DNA from 3 places in the Pseudomonas sp. GW821-FHT04D07 genome. Region 1 is predicted to be linked to each of the others. Evidence: riboswitches for the same ligand, from Rfam matches in the RefSeq annotation. Region 1 holds a riboswitch; each other region holds the start of a gene.
What was found. A riboswitch is a leader RNA that binds a small molecule or an ion and turns the genes downstream of it on or off. The one in region 1 is predicted to bind cobalamin.
Positions count from the first base shown of each region.

Region 2: linked by a shared signal. The riboswitch ahead of cobO (cob(I)yrinic acid a,c-diamide adenosyltransferase) and the one ahead of cobW (cobalamin biosynthesis protein CobW) in region 1 are both predicted to bind cobalamin.
Region 3: linked by a shared signal. The riboswitch ahead of AC07T0_RS18255 (CbtB domain-containing protein) and the one ahead of cobW (cobalamin biosynthesis protein CobW) in region 1 are both predicted to bind cobalamin.

Region 1 covers NZ_JBWKTH010000012.1:61,678-68,577, reverse strand. Annotated here, with positions in the region: gene cobN (cobaltochelatase subunit CobN) at 1-2,979, opposite strand, end outside; gene cobW (cobalamin biosynthesis protein CobW) at 2,983-4,050, opposite strand; cobalamin riboswitch at 4,146-4,364, opposite strand; gene AC07T0_RS16245 (glycosyltransferase) at 4,455-5,747, shown strand; gene AC07T0_RS16240 (glycoside hydrolase) at 5,751-6,900, opposite strand, start outside.
Region 2 covers NZ_JBWKTH010000032.1:8,416-15,315, reverse strand. Annotated here, with positions in the region: gene cbiB (adenosylcobinamide-phosphate synthase CbiB) at 1-573, opposite strand, end outside; gene bluB (5,6-dimethylbenzimidazole synthase) at 570-1,220, opposite strand; gene AC07T0_RS26975 (cobyrinic acid a,c-diamide synthase CobB) at 1,217-2,575, opposite strand; gene cobO (cob(I)yrinic acid a,c-diamide adenosyltransferase) at 2,572-3,183, opposite strand; cobalamin riboswitch at 3,267-3,486, opposite strand; gene AC07T0_RS26965 (hypothetical protein) at 3,614-3,787, opposite strand; gene AC07T0_RS26960 (hypothetical protein) at 4,005-4,583, shown strand; gene AC07T0_RS26955 (class I SAM-dependent methyltransferase) at 4,580-5,242, opposite strand; gene AC07T0_RS26950 (C40 family peptidase) at 5,271-5,807, opposite strand; gene AC07T0_RS26945 (C40 family peptidase) at 6,040-6,675, opposite strand; gene hda (DnaA regulatory inactivator Hda) at 6,887-6,900, opposite strand, start outside.
Region 3 covers NZ_JBWKTH010000015.1:21,979-28,878, forward strand. Annotated here, with positions in the region: gene AC07T0_RS18225 (EamA family transporter) at 94-972, shown strand; gene nfuA (Fe-S biogenesis protein NfuA) at 1,030-1,614, shown strand; gene AC07T0_RS18235 (NUDIX hydrolase) at 1,851-2,282, opposite strand; gene cobM (precorrin-4 C(11)-methyltransferase) at 2,303-3,049, opposite strand; gene AC07T0_RS18245 (cobalamin biosynthesis protein) at 3,113-3,529, opposite strand; gene AC07T0_RS18250 (CbtA family protein) at 3,526-4,227, opposite strand; gene AC07T0_RS18255 (CbtB domain-containing protein) at 4,238-4,420, opposite strand; cobalamin riboswitch at 4,517-4,742, opposite strand; gene AC07T0_RS18260 (response regulator) at 4,862-5,218, opposite strand; gene AC07T0_RS18265 (response regulator) at 5,482-6,900, shown strand, end outside.

The DNA of each region.
Region 1 (6,900 bases):
CAACTCCGCCGGCTCGTCCAGCGCCGCCACGGCCTGCACGGCGGCGTCGAACAGCCGGATCAGGTTGGCGAAGGCATCGCGGAAAAACCCGGAAACCCGCAAGGTCACATCCACCCGCGGCCGGTCCAGCAGGCTCAGGGGTAGGATCTCGAAATCGTCGACCCGCTGGCTGCCGGTGGCCCACACCGGCCGTACGCCCATCAGCGCCATGGCCTGGGCGATATCGTCGCCGCCGGTGCGCATGGTCGCCGTGCCCCAGACCGACAGGCCAAGCTGGCGCAAATGGTCGCCATGGTCCTGCAAATGCCGCTCGAGAATCAGGTTGGCCGACTGAAAGCCGATGCGCCAGGCGGTGGTGGTCGGCAGGTTGCGCACATCCACGGAGAAGAAATTGCGCCCGGTGGGCAACACATCCAGGCGTCCGCGACTCGGTGCGCCGCTGGGGCCCGCCGGTACGAAGCGACCCGCCAGGGCGTCGAGCAGACCACTCATCTCCGCCGGGCCACAGGCATCCAGGCGCGGCGCGACCACCGTCAGCAGTCCGTCGATGATCAGCCGGACATCGGCCCAGCCTGCCGTGTCCGGGCAATCGACCTCGCCCCGTAGCGCACGCTCGATCAGTTGCCCGGCGTACAGTTCCAGGCGCTCGCGACTGTCGCCAGCGGTGCGCCAGGTTTCCTCGCTGAGGCTTTGCAACGACTCAGGCCGAGGCCCGTTCCAGGGTTCGCCCAGGGCGCAGTCCAACGGGTCGAAACCCATGGCAAAGGCCTTGGCCAAGGCCCGCAACAAGCTGGACTGGGCGCCACGCCCGTCACCACGGGGAATCCGCAGCAAGGCCAGCAGCGTATCGATGCGCAGGCGCCCGGTCGGCGATTCGCCGAACACATGCAAGCCGTCACGGATCTGCGACTCTTTCAAGTCGCAAAGGTAGGTATCCAACCGTGGCAGCCAGATCGCCGCCTCGGCATCGCTGTCGAGGCCCGCGTCCAGTTGCAGCTCACGATCGATCTGCGTCTCGCGAACCAGCTTGAGAATGTCCCGCTGCAACTCGCGGGCACGCCGCGGGTCGAGCAACTGCGCTTCGTAATATTCGTCGGCCAGCAGCTCCAGGTCGCGCAGCGGGCCGTAGGTCTCGGCCCGGGTCAGCGGCGGCATCAGGTGATCGATGATCACCGCCTGGGTCCGGCGCTTGGCCTGGGCCCCCTCGCCCGGGTCGTTGACGATAAACGGATAGATATTCGGCAACGGCCCCAGCAATGCATCCGGCCAACACTGCTGCGACAGACCGACGCCCTTGCCCGGTAGCCATTCCAGGTTGCCGTGCTTGCCGACATGGATCAGCGCATGGCTGTCATAGGTGTGCCGCAGCCAGAAATAGAACGCCAGGTAACCGTGGGGCGGCACCAGGTCCGGATCATGGTAGACCGCGCTGGCATCGACCTGATAACCCCGGGCCGGCTGGATGCCGACAAAGGTCAGGCCAAAACGCAGGCCGGCCACCATCATCCGCCCACCACGGAACATCGGGTCCTGTTCCGGCCGGCCCCAACGCGCCAACACCGCCTGGCGATTGCTCTCGGGCAGGCGCTCGAACATCACCTGGTAGTCGGCCAGGGCCATGCTCTGCTGGCAAGGCCGCAGGTCCAGGCTATCGAGGTCGTTGCTGACCCCACCGAGCAAAGCCTGGATCAGCGCCGTGCCACTCTCAGGCAACGCCTCGCTCAGCGGATAACCCTGGTCCTTGAGCGCGCGCAGGATATTCAGCGCCGCCGCTGGTGTGTCCAGGCCCACGCCGTTGCCGATCCGCCCGTCGCGGGTCGGATAGTTGGCGAGGATCAGGGCAACGCGCTTGTTCGCATTCGGCACCCGTGCCAGATCGACCCAGCGGCGGGCCAGTTCTGCAACGAAATCCATGCGCTCGGGCTGGGCCCGATAGCAGACCACATCGCTCTGGCTGCGCTCGCTGCGCCAAGCCAAGTCCTTGAAGCTGATGGGCCGGCTGATGATGCGCCCGTCCAGTTCCGGCAAGGCGATATGCATCGCCAGGTCACGGGGGCCGAGGCCCTGCTCGCTGGCCTGCCAACCGGGCTCGTTGTCCTGGGCACAGATGGCCTGGATCACCGGAATATCGCGGCGAAATGGCCGCAGATGCGGGGCTTCTGGGCTGGACTGGGCAAATCCGGTGGTGTTGAGAATCACTGCGGCCGTCACCTCGTCCAGCAGGTCCTCAACCACGCTCAGGCACCCGGGCTCCTTGAGACTGGCCACGGCAATCGGCAAGGGATTGAGCCCGGCCACCAGCAAGCGCTGGCAGAACACATCGACAAAGGCGGTATTCGCCGCCTGCAAATGCGAGCGATAGAACAGCAAGGCCGCGACCGGTTGACCGACCCGCCAATCGGCGCGCCAGCCGGCCAGTCCGGCGTCACCGTGGCGAGGATGATAGATCGCCGTGCGCGGCAACGGCTTCGGCTCGGCCCAGGCATAGTCGCGCTCCAACCAACGACTGGCGAGGCAGCGGTACAGGTCCAGGGCATTGCCCAAGCCACCCTGGCGCAGAAAATGCCAGAGTCGCTCACCCTCCGCGGCGGGTACGTTGCTCAAGTCGCTCAGTTCCGGGTCCGGACGATCGTCCCCCGGCACCAGGATCAGGGTCACCCCGCGCTCGGCCAGTTGCACCAAACGCTCGATACCGTAACGCCAATAGCCGATCCCGCCGTGCAGCGACAGCAGGATGACCCGGGCATGTCGCAGCACCTGGTCGACATAGAGGTCGACCGAGGCATGGTTCTGCACCTGCATGGGATTGGCCAGGCGCAGGCTCGGGTAATCGTCGGGCAGTTGCCCGGCCGCCTCGGCCAGCAGCGCAAGGCTGGAATCGCCGCTGCAGAGGATCACCAGCTCGGCGGGGGTTTGTCCCAGGTCGGCAATATTGTCATCCGACACAAAACCGCCGGGCTGGGTCCTGAGCAGGTGCATGGGTCAGGCGGTCAGCGCGGTGCGCAAGGTCGATTCGAGCAGCGCGGCATCCAGATCCTGGCCAATCAGCACCAGGCGGGTAACGCGGGGTTCGGCCGCCGTCCAGGCACGGTCGAAATGCTTGTCGAAACGTGTGCCTACACCCTGGATCAGCAAACGCATCGGCTTGTTCGGGATCGCGGCGAAGCCCTTGACCCGCAAAATGCCGTGCTTGACCACCAGTTGCGTCAGGACGTCCAGCAGCAGGCTTTCATCCGCTTGCGGCAGCTCCAGGGAGATCGAGTCGAAGGCATCATGATCGTGATCGTCATGATCGTCAGCATCGTGGTGGTGATCGTGGTGGCTGTGACGGCCGTCGATATGCTCCTCGGAACCGGCGCCCAGGCCCAGCAGCACGTCCAGCGGCAGGCGGCCGCTGCTGGCTTCGACGACCTTCACCGCCGGCGGCAGTTCTTCGGCCACTTCCAGGCGCACCCGGGCCAGGTCTTCAGGGCTGATCAGGTCGGCCTTGTTGAGAATCACCAGGTCGGCGCTGGACAGTTGGTCGGCGAACAGTTCGTGCAGCGGCGACTCGTGATCCAGGTTCGGATCAAGCTTGCGCTGGGCATCCACCTGGTCCGGGAACGCAGCGAAGGTGCCGGCGGCGACGGCCGGGCTGTCGACCACGGTGATCACCGCGTCGACGGTGCAGGCACTACGGATTTCCGGCCACTGGAAGGCTTGCACCAGGGGCTTGGGCAGCGCCAGACCGGAGGTTTCGATGAGGATATGATCGAGGTCGCCACGGCGCGCCACCAACTCGCGCATCACCGGGAAGAATTCTTCCTGGACCGTGCAGCAAAGGCAGCCGTTGGCCAGTTCATAGATGCGACCACTGGCCTCTTCTTCGGTGCAGCCGATCGAGCACTGCTTGAGGATCTCGCCGTCGATGCCCAGTTCGCCGAACTCGTTGACGATCACCGCGATGCGGCGGCCCTGGGCGTTGTCGAGCATATGGCGCAACAAGGTGGTCTTGCCCGAGCCGAGAAAGCCGGTGACGATGGTGACGGGAAGCTTGGCCAGTGTTTTCATCGGATGCCCTTTGGCAAAGTGGCGGGCATACGGGACGAGAACCACGGCCCTGGGGCGCGGATGCGTTCGCCACCGGATCACCCCGCCCGGTTGTAGTGAGAAACGGTCACGAGGCAGGTCTCCTGGCTTACGGTCGGGCCGTCGCGGCGCCTTCTGGGCAGCACGCGGTAGACCTGGCCTTGCGCCTTCCCGTCCGCAGACAGTGGCATTGCAGGGCTATCGAACCGTTTACAGTTGCGGGGGCAGCCGCGGCATACCGCGTTCCCTTCTTAGCTTCGGCCGAATGCCGAAGAACCTCGAAGCTGCAAGGCTACGCAGTGCGTCGAGGCAGGTCAATCGCGAGCGTCGCTGTGGTTTAATTGCGCCCCTTTTTCCCGCCCTGCCCGTTTCAAGGAATCGTACTCATGCACGCCACCGACATCACTCAGGTCCTGGTTATCGGTTACGTCTGGCCGGAACCGCGCTCGTCGGCGGCTGGCGGCCACATGATGCAGATCCTCGAGAGTTTTCTCGACGCCGGCTGGCGCGTCACCTTCGCCAGCCCCGCCGCCGTCGGCGAACACAAGGCCGACCTGGCGAGCTTGGGTATCGAGGAGTGTCGCATCGAGCTCAACAGCAGCAGTTTCGACAGCTTTGTCGCCGGCCTGCAACCGGATGTGGTGCTGTTCGACCGCTTCATGATGGAGGAGCAGTTCGGCTGGCGCGTGGAAAAACACTGCCCCGAGGCCCTGCGGGTGTTGGAGACCGCGGACCTGCAAAGCTTGCGCGATGCCCGCCAACAACAGCTCAAGGCGCGCCTGAAAGACGATCAGGACCAGAATGACTTCAGCAGCCTGTTCGCTCCCGATCAGCGGCAGGTGTTCCAACAGATGAGCGAAACCGATCAGGCCCAGCGGGAAATCGCCGCGATTTACCGTTCGGACCTGAGCCTGATGATTTCCGATGTCGAGTCGCAGTTGCTGGTCGAACAATTCAAGGTCCCGGCGGCGTTGCTGCACTGGTGCCCGTTGATGATCGACACACCTGTGGCGGCCTATCGCGATTTCGACGAGCGTGCGCATTTTCTCAGCATCGGCAACTTCCGCCACGCGCCGAACTGGGATGCCGTGCTCTGGATGAAGACCACGCTCTGGCCGCTGATCCGCCAGCAGTTGCCCACGGCCCAGCTGCAGATCTATGGCGCCTACACCCCGCCCAAGGCCACCGCGCTGCACAACCCCGCCCAGGGTTTTCACATCATGAACTGGGCCGAGGATGCCCTGGACGTCATGGCGGCGGCGCGCATTTGCCTGGCGCCATTGCGTTTCGGCGCCGGGATCAAGGGCAAGATCGTTGACGCCATGCTCTGCGGCACGCCGAATGTCACCACCCCCATCGGGGCCGAAGCCATGCACGGTGGGCTGCCCTGGGCCGGCGCCATCGAAACCAGCGCCGTCGCCCTGGCCCAAGCGGCCGTGCGCCTCTACCAGGACCGCACGCTGTGGCAGCAGGCCCAGGCCAACGGCCAGGCGCTGCTCGCCGCCCGTTACGAGCGCCGGGTCCACGGCCCCGCGCTGATTGCCCGGATCCAGGCCTGCCGCCTCGACCTCGCGGCCCACCGCCGGGACAATTTCACCGGGGCGATGCTGCGGCATCATCACCACAAGAGCACCCAGTACATGTCCCAGTGGATCGAGGCGAAAAACCGCGTCGACTGATGTTCAGGAGGCGCCGAGGACCTGGCGGATCTCGATCAGTTGCGCCGGCTCGCCGGAGACCACGACATGCGCCGACAACGGCGGCAGCTGCCGACCTTCCGGCGTGCGGCTGGGCCGGACGGAAAAGTTGACGGTGATCAGCGTGCCGTCGGCAAAGGTCGAGCGCTGCAGCAGGCGGTCCGCGGACAGGATCTGGAAGTCATCCATGGCCTGGCTGAACAGGCGCTCGTGCAGGGGCCGGAACACCTTGTCGTAGGCGCTGATCAGCGGCAAATCGCGGGAAATCACCTGATCGTTGAGGTGATACAGCGGGGGCACCATGTACAGCAATTGCAGCAACGCCGTGACCTCGCGCTCGCTGGAAAATTTCAGCGAACCGTACTCCCAGTGATGGGTACTGACCAGGCTGTCATGCAACACGATCTGATACAGCGGCAAGCGAAACTCGGCCGAGGTCACGAAGCGCGCCACCTCCGGCTTCAACGGCACCGCCTTGAAATACAGGTTGGGGGTTTCCGGCGGCCAATAGCCGCCCAGGTAGTAGCGCGAGCGTTTGTTCTTGCGCATATCCGCGTCCATCCAGGCAAAGGGCTGGGTGGCAATGCCATGGCTGAAGGCGATGACCGGCGCATAGAAGGCCAGCCCACCCTCGCTGCCCGTGACCAGGTCCAGCGCCTGGACCGGATACGCCAGACGCCGGCGGCGCGCCTCGGCATCCTGCACCTGGCTGGTTTCCCGGCCCGGCGTGTAATCACTGAACTCGGGGCCGGCGGCATCGACATCGAGAAAGTAGCTGTTCAGGCGCCCCGCCTGCGCCACGGCGCTGATCCGCCGCTTGGCATAGGCTTCGACACGGCGTGGATTGACGTAGACCCCTCGACCATTGAAGCCCTGGACTTTCTTGCCCTGCTCATCGGTATAACCGGCGGCGGCCAGTTCATCGCCCATCTTCGCGGTCGCCCAACTGGCTTGCAGATTCGACGGATGCGCACTGCCGTAGCTGTCGTAGGCCGACACCAGGTAGCCGGCGGCCTTGGCGGCGTCCACCGCCTCGGGGTGCCAGAAGGTGTCGCGCCAGTCATCGGCGCCCAACCAGGCCCGCGCCAGACCCGCGCCTTGCAAGGCGACAACGGTGTCGAGGGACAACCCACCG
Region 2 (6,900 bases), on a different contig from region 1:
CGCCGCCGCCCAGCCAAAACGTTCGAAACGTTCATTGCGATACCCCCACATGGCATCCAGGGTATTGCTCAGGCGATACAGCACCACGCCGGGCGCGCCGGCCACGACAAACCAGAACAGCGCGGCGAACACCGCATCGCTGCCATTTTCCAGCACCGACTCGGTGGCCGCGCGGGCCACTTCGGTGTGATCGAGTTCCGTGGTCTGGCGACTCACCAGATAGCTCACGCGCTGACGGGCGCGATCCAGGTCATCGCTGCGCAAGGCCTGGGCCACGGGGATGACGTGTTCACCGAGGCTGCGCAAGCCGAGGGCGCAATAGAGCGCGAGGATATCGACGATCCAGCCGACATAGGGCGCCCACGACAAGGCCGTGGCCAAGAGGGTCAGCGGCAACACCGCCATCACCCACGCCGTGACCCCATGACTGCGCCAGCCACGCCCGCCGGAATTGAAACGTTGTTCGATACGGTCCGCCAGACGGCCGAACGCCACCAGCGGATGCCAGCGTTTGGGTTCGCCCAGCAGCGCATCCAGCGCTACCCCGGCGACACTCAACAACGCCACACTCATTGACTCACTCCCCAATAATTCTCATACAACAGTTCACTCAAGGGGCGCGGTTGCGCCCAACCTTCCAAGACCAGCATCGGTGCCGGATAAAACGCCTGGACCGGTCCCAGGCACAGCACCGCCAGCGGCTTGGCCCCCGTCGGCAGACCGAGCAGTTGCGCCAGGGCCTGCGGTTCGAACAGCGAGACCCAGCCCATGCCCAGGCCTTCGGCACGGGCGGCCAACCAGAGATTCTGGATGGCGCAGGACAAGGACGCCATGTCCATTTCCGGCAAGGTCCGCCGGCCGAAGATATGCCGCTCGCGATCATCCATCAGCGCGGCGACCAGCACCTCGGCACAGTCATTGATGCCTTCGACCTTCAACTTCATGAATTCATCGGAACGCTCGCCCAGGGCCTCGGCGGTGCGTATCCGTTCTTCTTCCACCAACTGCTGGATCTGGCCGCGCAATCCGCGGTCGGTAATGCGAATAAAACGCCAGGGCTGCATCAACCCGACGCTGGGCGCCTGATGCGCCGCCTCCAGCAAGCGCGAGAGCAGCTCGGGCGCGACGCTGCCAGCGGTAAAGTGGCGCATATCGCGGCGTTCACCGATGACACGGTAGACCGCCGCGCGTTCTTCAGGGCTAAAAGCGTTGTCGGTCATGGCCTCCGCGCGGGTAAGTCCGCGCGCTCCGAGAGTGCGCCGGCCTTGGCAAGGTGGATATCCGGGGCCAACAGCGCGGCAATCGCCCGCGGATTGGACGGAAAATAAAAGTGCACATAAGAAGCGGTCATCCGCCCTTGGCGATACACCGCCTCGGCGCCGCGCCCGCCATTGGGGCTCAGGCCCCGGGCAATCGGTTCCAGCGCCGTGGTGGTCAGCGAATGGTGATAGGTGTGACCGCGCAACAGCCCTTCCGGCAACGCCACCGCCTGCAAGGCCAGGGCCGCCAGGCGCTTCTGCATCGTCGCCTCACCCGCCAGCAGGCCCAGCAACTCGGCGCGTTGCCCTTCGACATCGGTCAGCGCATCGAGCAGATAGAGCATCCCACCGCATTCGGCGAGCAAGGGTTTGCCGGCCTGATGATGGGCGCGGATCGCCGCCAGCATCGGCGCGTTCCGGGCCAGGACCAGGTGATGCAGTTCCGGATAACCACCGGGCAGGTAAAGGCTGTCCGCCTCGGGCATGACTTGATCGTGGATCGGCGAGAAAAACCGCAACTCGGCGCCCATGGCCCGTAACAGATCCAGGTTGGCCCCATAGATGAAGGCAAAGGCCTCGTCATGGGCGACGGCGATGCGCACGCCGGCCAGCAGCGGCTCGGCGACTACCGGCGCGGGCGCGGCAAACGCCACTGGCGGCGGCAACGCCACCTCGCAGCTGCCGGCCAGAGCCTCGGCAGCCGCGTCCAGGCGCTTGTCCAGGTCATTCAATTCACTGGCCTGCACCAGGCCGAGATGACGACTCGGCAGCTCGATCCCGGTTTCCCGCGAGAGCGCGCCGTACCAGCGCAGGCCTTCGGTCAGGCTGCCTTCGAGCAATTGCGCGTGCCGTAGGGTACCGACACGGTTGGCCAGCACCCCGGCGAACGGCAGGTCCGGCTGGTAACGTGCCAGCCCCAGGGCCAGGGCGCCGAAGGTCTGGGCCATGGCCGTACCGTCGATCACTCCGAGCACCGGCACACCGAAATGTCGGGCCAGATCGGCGCTCGACGGCGTGCCGTCGAACAGCCCCATGACCCCTTCGATCAGGATCAGGTCGGCCTCGCCCGCCGCCTCCCAGAGCAGCCGGCGACTCTCCTCGGCGCCGACCATCCACAAATCCAGCTGATAGACCGGCGCACCGCTGGCGCGCTCATGGATCATCGGGTCGAGAAAGTCCGGGCCGCATTTGAACACCCGGACCTTGCGCCCCTGATTGCGGTGCAGGCGCGCCAGGGCCGCGGTCACCGTGGTCTTGCCCTGGCCGGAAGCCGGCGCGGCGATCAGCACCGCCGGGCAATGACGCGCTTGCCTCATAGTTCGATGCCCTTTTGGGCCTTGATCCCGGCCTGGAACGCATGCTTGAGCAGGCCCATTTCGGTCACCGTGTCGGCCAGTTCGATCATTTCCGGCTTGGCGCCGCGTCCGGTGACCAGCACGTGCTGCATCGGTGGACGGGCTTGCAGGTCGGTCAGGACCTGATCGAGGTCCAGATAACCGTGCTTGAGGGCGATATTCAGCTCATCGAGCAGCACCAGGCCGATGCTCGGGTTGCGGAGCATTTCCCGGGAGACTTCCCAGGCGGCTTCGGCGGCGGCGATATCGCGCTGGCGATCCTGGGTCTCCCAGGTAAAGCCTTCGCCCATCACATGGAAGCGCACCTGCTCGGGGAAGCGCCGGAAAAACAGCTCTTCGCCGGTGCTGTTGCGGCCCTTGATAAATTGCACCACGCCACACTGCATGCCATGGCCCATGGCCCGGGCGAGCATGCCGAAAGCCGAGCTGCTCTTGCCCTTGCCGTTGCCGGTGAGGACCAGCAACAGGCCGCATTCATTTGGCGCACTGGCAATACGCTCGTCGATCACCGCCTTTTTGCGCAGCATGCGCGCCAGGTGGCGTTCGTCGCGATCAGGGGATTCGTTCATGGCAGCTCTCCGTTGGGGCTGGATAAGGCAAACGGGGGGCAGGGAAAAACGCGGCCGGAGCCGTCCAGCATCGCCCGCCGTGACGCTGTGGGATGGATCAGGCCGGTCTCCGGGCTCATGAGCGCTATTCGCGGGACCGCGCGCCTTCCCATGTCGGCTGGACACAGTGGCTCAAGGCGCGGTCTTGACTCATTTACCGTTGCGGGGGCAGCGCCGGAATCGCGCCTGTCGAAGGGCTCACCGGCTTCCCTGTTTCACCCTGTCGGCGATTCGCCACAGAGCACCTGAAACAATCGGCGAAGGTTAGAGGGTTGGGGGTGGAGCGTCAAATAAAGCCGCCATCAGAAAAGCAAACGCCCCGGGCCAGGCGGGGCGTTTGTAGACAATTTGGGAGGAAGCCTTTTGCCAAAGTCGATAGTGGGAGCCAATGTCAGGAGCGAGCACCCGCGAGCACACCAGCAGGCTCGAGTTCCTTGCCGCGGCTCAAACCGACCTTGAGAAAACGACGCTGATTTTCAGAAACACCCACAGCAGCCAACGACATGGCTTCAGCGGTGAATTTGGCAATCATGGCCGCTTTCGCAGCGTTTTTAGTCGTTTTCATAGACACCTCTGCGTCTTGACAATTAAAGAGATCTTAATGACCCGCTACAGAAATCACAAGGCGACCGTCATCGCCAAAATCAAACCCTAACTCCTTGTACAAGGCGATAGCTCCCTACCCCGACCCAGATCAAAAAACCGGCGCCAGAAATTGTGCTACGTTGAGGAAGGTGATATCAAATAGCCATAACCCGACCAACAATAAAAAGGGGAGCTCCATGCAAGGCCTGATCATCAGCAATCCGAAACTGGAATTCCTGCGCCCCGCCCTGGAGCGCTGGCCCGAGTGCATCGATCGCTACAACCAGCTCCTCGGTGACGGACAGGCGCCCTACTGGTTCAACGAGCGGGCCAATCTGGGGTTATTGTCGGTCGCGGCCTGGGCGGCGGAAATGGTCACCCTGGAGCATTTCCCGACCAAGAAGCAGCTCGAAGAGGGCGACCGCAGCGGACGCTGCGACCTGCAGATCTCCACCGCGCAGGAGTCGGTCTATATCCAGGCCACGCAACGCTGGCCCAAGGTCAATAACCTCAACCCGATGCCGGCCCTGCTGGATGTGGCGAGCGATGCCAAAAAAATCAGCCATCCGCATCACCTGAAACTCGGTTGCCTGTTCGTCTCGCCGTTCAAGCCGCAGCAGAGCCCCAGCCCGGAAGACCTGCAGGATATGGTCGACGACCTGCAAAAGGCCAACAGCTGCGCCGTGGCCTGGTACTTTCCCTACGCTTATCGCAAGTTGCACAACGAAGCCGGCCAGTATCATCCCGGCATCGCTCTGCTGTTCAAGGAAGCCTAGCGCTTACGGCACAAGGTCAGGCCATCGCCCAGCGGCAGCAGCGACAAATCCACCCGCGCGTCATCCTTCAAGGCCCGATTCAGCGCCTGGATGGCCCGGGTGTCGGCGCTTTGCCCATTCACCTCGAGCACCCGCCCACTCCACAGCGTGTTATCGAACATCGCCAGGCCGCCCGGGCGCAGCAAGCGCAGGGCACTTTCCAGATACGCCGGGTAATTGGCCTTGTCGGCGTCGATGAATATCAGGTCGAACTGCTCGCCCTGCCCTTGCTGCTCCAACTGCGCCAGGGTCTCCAGCGCCGGCGCCAGACGCAACTCGATACGCGCAGCCAGACCCGCCTCCCGCCAGTAGCGCAGCGCCGTGGCGTTGTAGTCCCCGGGAATATCGCAGCACAGCAGGCTACCGCCCTCCGGCAAGGCCGAGGCCATGCACAAGGCGCTGTAACCGGTGAAGGTGCCGACTTCGAGCAAACGCCGGGCGCCGGTCAGCTTGACCAGCAACGCGAGGAACTGGCCCTGTTCAGGCGCCACCTGCCAACGCGCCATGGGCAACGCCTGGGTTTCGTCACGCAGACGCTTGAGCAACGGCGTTTCGCGCAGGGAAACGTCCAGCAGATAGCCGTAGAGGGCATCGTCCAGCTTGAGGGTGCGAGCGGTCATGACAACCTCGCGGTAACGCAGTGGCTAACTAAGGGTTGCTCGCCAGACGCCCGGCAGGCAATACACGTTTGGCATTCAGGTAGGCGTGCTGCCAATAGGCCTTGGACAGACTGTCCAGTTTCACCGTGCCGCCGGTGGCCGGCGCATGGACGAAACGGCCTTCGCCGACATAGATCCCGGCATGGCTGACCTGGGAGCCACCGTTGGTGGCGAAGAAGATCAGGTCGCCGGTCTGCAAGGCGTTCTGCGGCACGTTCGGCGCGCGCATCACGATCATCTCACGGGTCGAGCGCGGCAGGTTAATGCCTGCCATATCACGATACACATAGCTGATCAGGCCACTGCAATCAAAACCCGAGTCCGGCGTATTGCCGCCCCAACGATAGGGCGTGCCGACCAGCCCCAGGGCGCGGAACAGCACGTCTTCAGCTTCTGGCGAGGAGGGTTGCGGGGAGGCGAAGACCACGGGCCGAGCCACAGGCGCTGGCGGCGGCGGCGCATGGCCAGCACAGGCACCGAGCAAGGCGGTGAAGGCAATCAAGGCAATACGGGCCGTGGTCGACATGTGCAGAAATCCTGACTGAATGCGGCTTTCTCTGCCGTGGTGTAGAGAAATCAAAACCGCGCAAGCAGGGCTCGCGCGGTCAGATACTCAACAATATCTCAGGATTCTAGCGGCTATGCGCTAAACTTCAAGTATCACTTTAACTTCGGACGTTTTTTGTACAGATTCGCCTGACACTGAAGCTTGGCATTTAGCCATCAGCAGGGCCGAAGACTACAAAACGTTCGCGCGATTACTTGTTGCTGGCGGTGACCACGGTCGGAGCCATCGCCAGGGCGCGCTTGGCTTCAATGAAGGTCTTGCTCCAGTAGCTGTCGCCCAGGCTGTCGATCCGCACACCACCGCTGCGGCGGCTGCTGGAGTGGATGAACTGGTCATCACCCAGGTAGATCCCGGCGTGGCTGACACGACCGCGACGACCGTTGGTGGCGAAGAACAGCAGGTCACCCGGCTTGAGCTTGTTGCGCGCAACCAGCGGCGCCTTCACGTTGATCATCTCACGGGTGGAGCGCGGCAGGTCCAGCCCGGCTTCCTCACGGAACAGATAACCAATGAAGCCGCTGCAGTCAAAGCCGGAACTCTCGTTGGTGCCGCCAAAACGGTAACGGGTACCGATCAGGGACATGCCACGTTCGAGAATGCTGTCGGCCAGGACCGGCAACTGGTAAGGCTTACCGTCGGCGAACTCGGCGAGTTCCTTTTCCGTGGCCAGTTCATCGTCCAATACGGCCGAGGATTTGACGCCAGAAACCGATGCGGTTTTGACCGAATTATCGACCTGTTGTTGCGAAACCGGCGTATGCGCCGCGCAACCAAACAACAGGGTAACGAGTGCGAGAGGCACGAGGGGTGCGAAGCGATTTAGCATGGGCACGACCGTGGCTGAATGTGTAAGGAGGCGTGACTATGCCCTCTATCACCCTCATTTGCAAATTTTATGGGACAAGATGTGACTCGGTCGCTTCTTGAAAACATCTAACGACTTAATACCCAAACGGTTCCCGCGCGCCTGAAAAAAGCTTCTGGCGTGGGTTTTGTGACGTCTGGATTTTGGCGAAAAAGCGCTGAAAGCCCCGGTTTTACCAGCCCAGGG
Region 3 (6,900 bases), on a different contig from region 1:
CCTTCAATTGCAAGCGGGCCATAAGTAGCAGCGGCAAAGTAGTCGGGCGCCAGCGAGTCGTCTCGCCGGGCCTGACTATTCGGATTGTTTGCCATGCAGAAAAAACACCTGTTGCTCGCCGTGCTGGTCACGGCTGTCTGGGGCTTGAACTTCCCCATCACCAAGCTGGGCTTGAGCCATATCGACCCGCTGCTGTTGACGGCGCTGCGCTTTACCCTGGCGGCCCTGCCGTGGGTGTTTTTCATTCGTCGGCCGCAAGTGGCAATGTCCTGGATCGCTGCGTACGGGATGATTTTCGGGGTCGTCATGTGGGGGCTGATCAACTTCGGTATCAGTCTGGGCGTTCCACCGGGAACCGCGGCGCTGCTGATCCAGACCAGTGCCTTCTTCACCCTGGGTTGGGGCGTGCTGCTGTTTCGCGAGTCATTGAGCGGGGCTCAGGTGATCGGCGGGTTGCTGGCGGCCCTGGGGCTGGCCTGTGTGCTGTTCGACAGCTCGGCGGGCGAGAGCAGGGCTGGGTTGCTGCTGATCGTGCTCAGTGCCGTCGCCTGGAGCCTGGGCAATGTGCTGATCAAGCTGTCGCGGGTCAAAGAGGTGTTCGCCTTCGTGGTCTGGGCAAGCCTGTTCGCACCGCTGCCGCTGTTCCTGCTGACCTGGCTCAAGAACGCTGCGGTGCCCTTTGTCGCGCTGCCGGATCAGCTCGGGACGGGTCTGCTGTTTTCCCTGGCGTTCCAGGTCTATGGCGCTACACACCTGTGTTATTGGGGCTGGAATCTGTTGTTGCGCGAATATCCGTTGTCGCAGGTGGCGCCGCTGTCCTTGCTGATTCCGGTATTTGCCATTCTCGGTTCGATGCTGTTGCTCGGCGTCTGGCCGAGCCCGGCGGGCTGGCTGGCCAGTGCGCTGATTTTCTCGGCGTTGCTGGTGGGTTCGATCCAGTGGCGGCCGCTGCTTTCCCGACAAAAATACTAGGACTTTGTCCGGCGGCCCGATTGGCGTAAACTGGCGGTAAGTCTGTGAGGAGATTCCATGAGCGCCATAACCATTACCGATGCCGCCCACGATTATCTGGCTGATCTGCTGTCGAAGCAGAACACCCCGGGGATCGGCATCCGCGTTTTCATTACCCAGCCGGGTACCCAGTACGCCGAAACCTGCATTGCCTATTGCAAGCCGGGTGAAGAAAAACCTGAAGACACCGCGTTGGGGCTGAAAAGCTTCACCGCGTGGATCGATTCCTTCAGCGAAGCCTTCCTCGATGATGCGGTGGTCGATTACGCCACCGACCGTATGGGCGGCCAACTGACGATCAAGGCGCCAAACGCCAAGGTGCCGATGGTCAATGCCGACAGTCCGGTCAACGAGCGTATCAACTATTACCTGCAAACCGAAATCAATCCGGGGCTGGCCAGCCACGGCGGCCAGGTCAGCCTGATCGAAGTGGTCGAGGACGGTATCGCCGTGCTGCAGTTCGGTGGCGGTTGCCAGGGCTGTGGTCAGGCCGACGTGACCTTGAAGGAAGGCATCGAGCGCACCTTGCTCGAGCGGATTCCCGAGCTCAAGGGTGTACGCGATGTGACCGACCATACGCAGAAAGAAAACGCCTACTACTGAGTTCGGTAGCAGGGCGTTCGCTACGTCCGGCTGGATAAAAAAACGGTGCCCGTGAGCGCCGTTTTTTTTATGGGGGATCGGTTGAGGTCGTTCCGATTGCGGTGCCTGCTCCGACGTCTTCGCGGGCAAGCTCCGCTCCCACATGGGGTTCTGTGCCGTCCATATAATCCAGGTTCGACACAGGTACTGTGGGAGCGGAGCTTGCCCGCGAAGAGGCCCTTGAGAGCGGTACATTATTACGACCCGGAAACCCGACTCTCCAGGTAATCGCGTAGCCGCTCTTGCAGATAGGGCACACCCAGCGGGTGCTCCAGGTACTCGGCAATCGCCATCATCCGCCAGTACTGGCCTTCGTCGCCAAAGCGAATCGCTGTAATTTCCGCGCGGCTCAGTTGCCCGACCAGAAACCACGAGTGGGTATTGGGCTGGGTCACGCTGGGGTAGCGTCGGGCCCATTCGATCCGTTCAGCCCCGATACGCAGGGAAAACTCCTCATCCAGCTCCCTGAGGGCACATTCGCTCGGAGTTTCCTCGCCTTCGCGACCGCCACCGGCAAAGTCCCAATGTCCGGGATAGGGAATGCTGTCCTTCATGTCGCGCAGGTAGGTCAGCAGCTCATCGCCGCAGAGCAGGGCCAGCTTGGCGCCGGAAAACAACGGTTCGGACATCGGCTTATCCTCCAGACGATTCAAGGTCGATAAAGATGAGCGTGACCCGCGCGGTACAACGAGGATTCGCTGAAGTGCTCGCTGGCCAGGACGCGGCCCACCAGGATCAGCGCCGTGCGGCGAAAGCCCTTGGCCTCGACCTTGGCCAGAATATCCTCAAGGGTACCTTGTACCCAGTCCTGGTCGGGCCAGGTAGCGCGATGGATCACCGCGATCGGGCAGTCCGCGCCGTAATGCGGCAGCAGTTCCTCGATGATTCTGGCCAGGTGTTTGACCCCCAGGTGAATCGCCATGGTCGCCTTGTGCTGGGCCAGGCTGGCCAACTCTTCCCCGGCCGGCATCGCGGTTTTGTCGGCATAACGGGTGAGGATCACGCTTTGGGAAATATCCGGCAGCGTCAGCTCGGCGCCGAGCAAGGCTGCGCAGGCGGCGGTCGCGGTGACGCCGGGGATGATCTCATAGGCAATGCCCAATTCGCGCAGAGGGCGGATCTGCTCGCCGATGGCACCGTAGAGCGACGGATCGCCCGAATGCACCCGCGCCACGTCCTGGCCCCGGGCATCGGCGGTCTTGATCAGGTCGATGATCTGTTCCAGGTGCAACTCGGCGCTATTGACCACTTGCGTCGCACGGTGGCCTTCAAGCACGGCATCAGGCACCAGGGAGCCGGCATAGATGATCACCGGGCAGCTGCGGATCAGGCGTTGGCCCTTGACGGTAATGAGTTCCGGATCGCCGGGGCCGGCGCCGATGAAGTAGACGGTCATGACACTCTCTGAACAGGGCTGCACAAGGCTTTACATGAACAACGCTCATGTAGACGGCGGTGATTATCGAGGGTTTTGCCCGGTCCAGGCCAGTGCAAAGGTCGCCTGAGGATGCTTTTGGCGTGAAATCAGAAGATTCGCACGGGCTTGCCCCAACTGTTCGGCCAGGGCCAGCGCGGCACTTTCTGCGACGCCATGACAGCCGGTCTGTTCGAAGGCCTGGCTGGAACGATGGCTGAGCCGAGCCTCGTAAGGTGCCAGCTCGGTCGCGCTGAAGAACACCAGCGGCAGGTTCAGGCGCTGTGCCAGTTCCCGCAGGCCGGGTTCAACCTTTTTCCCATCAATACTTGCCAAGCCATTGATTTCCTTGAGGTCGATCCGATGGGTCAGCAAAGATTGCTCCAGTAGCACCTGCAAGGTCGAGGCGCTACAGCCGAGCCGGCAGCCGAGGCCAACCGCGAGGATTGGCGTCGTGCTCATGCCGAGTAGTGAGCCTTGGTCTTGCGCCGGAACAGCCATGCACTGATCAGGCCCAGGGCCAGCCAGAACGCGGCATTGGTCAGTTGCGAGGCGATCTTGAATTGTGCTTCCAGCTCTTCTGGCGCCAGGCTGGAATGAACTTGCGGCTGCGGTGCGCCGATCACATGGGGCACCACGACAATGGCCACGCCCAGCAGTTTGAGCGCCCAGTGCTTGCCGAATACCACCAGGGCAATGGCAACCGCCGTGGACGCTGCGGTGCCGACCCACCAGATCTGCCGTTGCAGCAAGTCCGCCGCGGCAGTGCCCGGCAGTTCCGGCGGCAGGCCCAGGGTCGGTGCCAGGCAGAACGTGGCATAACCGGCCAGGCCCCAGAGCAGGCCCTGGGCGGTGCGGTTCGGCGCGCGCAGGGTATAGAGGCCGGCCAGCATCAAGGCGAAACCGACGGCCACCACCAGGTTGCCGCCGGTGGTGGACAACACGCGCTGCCAGCCGTCTTCCGGCTCCCAGGCCTCTTCGTCGTGTACGTGCCCGGCCATGGCCACGTGCTGGTGTTCGTGAGCCTCGGCTGCCGCGGATTTTTCATAGGTTTCCGCCTGGAGAATCAGCGGGGCGACCCAGAAGCTTTGCAGCAGGGTCAGCAACAGGGCGGCCAGCAAGCCGGTGAATCCCGCTGTTTGCGCAATACGCTTGATCATGGCTGGCGTCTCAATGGCACGGGAAGGCAGAGCTGTGACGGGTATCGTGTGCGGCGTTGTGGACGACGTCGATGGGTGATAACCCGGCGAAATAGACCAATGCCGCGCCCAGGATGGTGGCACCGATGGCGGCGACGAGGCGCTGGCTCAGGGTGCTGATGGCGGTCGAGTGGCGGACGGTAGTGGTTGACATGGCGCTTCCCTTTGAGTTTTAGCAGGCGGAAAGGCGCGAAGAACCTCGGCGGGCGGGCGCCCGGAGATTACAACAGCGCCTGCCCACCGCAGGTTTGTCATCGATTATTTCTGGGCCGGTCTCCGGGCTTGCGAGGGAGTTGGGCAGGGCCCGACTCTTCAAGCGTCGCCTTCCCATGCCGGTGTCGACACAGTGGCTCTGACGCTTCTCTCGCTTACCGTTGCGGGGGCAGCACCGGACTGATCAGGCCTGAAGACAGACAGGCTGACGCACCGGTTTCCCGTTTCACCCTGTGAAGGGCACCCAAAACAAGGCCACTAGGTAAACACGCTGGGCCGGGCGCGTCAATGCAGTAGAGGGCGCAGTGGTGGTCGCGAATGCGCTGGCCCAGCCCCGAGTTAAAGTGAATTCTAGAATAAATATTTCATATAAATCATGTGCTTATATAATATTTTTGATCTTTAGCCTTAACTGATCAATAGAAAAGGGCTTGCTGATCACCTGCATGCCAGGCGCCAGTTCGATGCTTTCGGCGTAGCCGCTGGCAAACAGGACGGGCAGCCCCGGGCGCATTTGGCAGGCGGCCTTGGCCAATTCGCGGCCATCCATTTCGGGCAGTCCGACATCGGTCATCAACAAATCGATGCGGGTGTCGGCCTGTCCAAGGATATCCAGGGCCTTTTCGCTGCCGTCGGCCTCCAGGACATTGAACGCCAGTTCCTCCAGGACATCGACGATCAGCATGCGCACGACGGTATCGTCTTCAACGACAAGGATGGTGGCGGGGGGGACTGGCATGAGGGTATATCCCGAAAAAGTGAGGAATGGATCAAGTTCGCTGAACCGCTCGGCCTCTGGTATCAGTAAACCACCGGGCCAGGCAAGTTCCCCGGCCTGTACAAAAAAATCCGACTGTACAAGATGATAGGCTAAGGTCTGTCATCGCGTCACGACAGTGCGGCCTGGGGCATTGCATTCTAAGCTGTGAGAAAAATGGCGGTCTTTTATTCGTACATACGGCAGACTCCTTGATAATCAATAACTTTAATCCGGGCCCTGAAATGAATTCGTCGTCTTCGGTGGATGAACAAAGCTTTCGCAAGTTATTGAGTCGCAACATTAGCCTGCCCTTGGGCGTCGGGGTCCTCAGTGCGGTATTTTTCGTCGCGCTGATCACCTATCTGCTGTCGGTGATCCAGTGGGTCGAGCATACCGACCGGGTGATCAATAACAGCAACGAGGCGATGAAGCTCTCGGTGGATCTGGAAACCGGTATGCGCGGTTTCCTGATTACCGGTGACGAGCATTTCCTCGACCCCTACGAAGTCGCCAAGCCGAAGATCATTGCCGAACTGCGCAGCTTGCAGCAACTGACCGCGGATAATCCGCAGCAGGTCGACCGCTTCAAACGCATCGAAGCCTTGCAGGGCGCCTGGAGCGAATACGCTCAGCGGATGATCGAACTGAGGCGCTCCAGCGGCGACTACCAGGGGGTGATCCAGGCGGGGCGTGGCAAGCGCCTGGTTGACGAGATCCGTAGCGAGTTTGAGAACGCCATCGACATGGAGCAGCAACTGCGGCTCGCGCGCAATGAGACCGTAAGCCGCACCACGATCTGGAGCATCGTCCTCTATCTCATCTTTGTGCTGGGCCTGAGTGCCTTGCTGGCCTTTGTAGGTCGACGTGATTTGTTATCACTTTCAAGTAGTTATGCAAAAAATCTCGCGTCACAAGTCAAGAGTGCGGAACGGCTGGAACAGCAAGCCTGGCTACGCAGTGGCCAGACCGAGCTGGCCGAGCAGGTGCTGGGCCAACTGAGCCTGAATCTGCTGGGGCGCAATATCCTGCAATTCTGCGCCCAGTACATGGGCAGCGCTGTGGCGGCATTGTATGTCCGCGAAGAGCAGGGGGGCCTGACCCGTGTCGCCAGCTATGGTTTTTCCCGCGAGCAGGATCGGCAGGAACAGGCGATCTTCAACGATGAAGGCCTGGTTGGCCAAGCCGCCGGCCAGGGCCGTCTGATCCGCCTGGACGAAGTGCCGATGGATTACTTCAAGGTCAGTTCGGGCCTGGGCGAGGGGTCGCCGCGCAGTGTGCTGGTGGTGCCGACCACTAACGATGAGCGGGTCAACGGGGTGATTGAGCTGGGTTTCCTGCGTCCGCTGAACGAACGTGACATCGAACTGCTGGAACTGATCGCCGACAATATTGGCACTTCCATCGAGGCCGCGCGTTACCGCCAGCGCTTGCAGGAGGTCCTGGCCGAGACCCAGCAGCTCAACGAAGAGCTGCAAGTCCAGCAGGAAGAGCTGAAGACCGCCAACGAGGAACTGGAAGAACAGTCCCAGGTGCTCAAGGAATCGCAGGTTCACCTGGAAAGCCAGCAGAGCGAACTCGAACAGACCAACGAACAGTTGGCCGAACAAGCCCTGGCCCTGGCCGCGCAGCGCGACGCGATGGACCTCAAGAACAACCAGCTG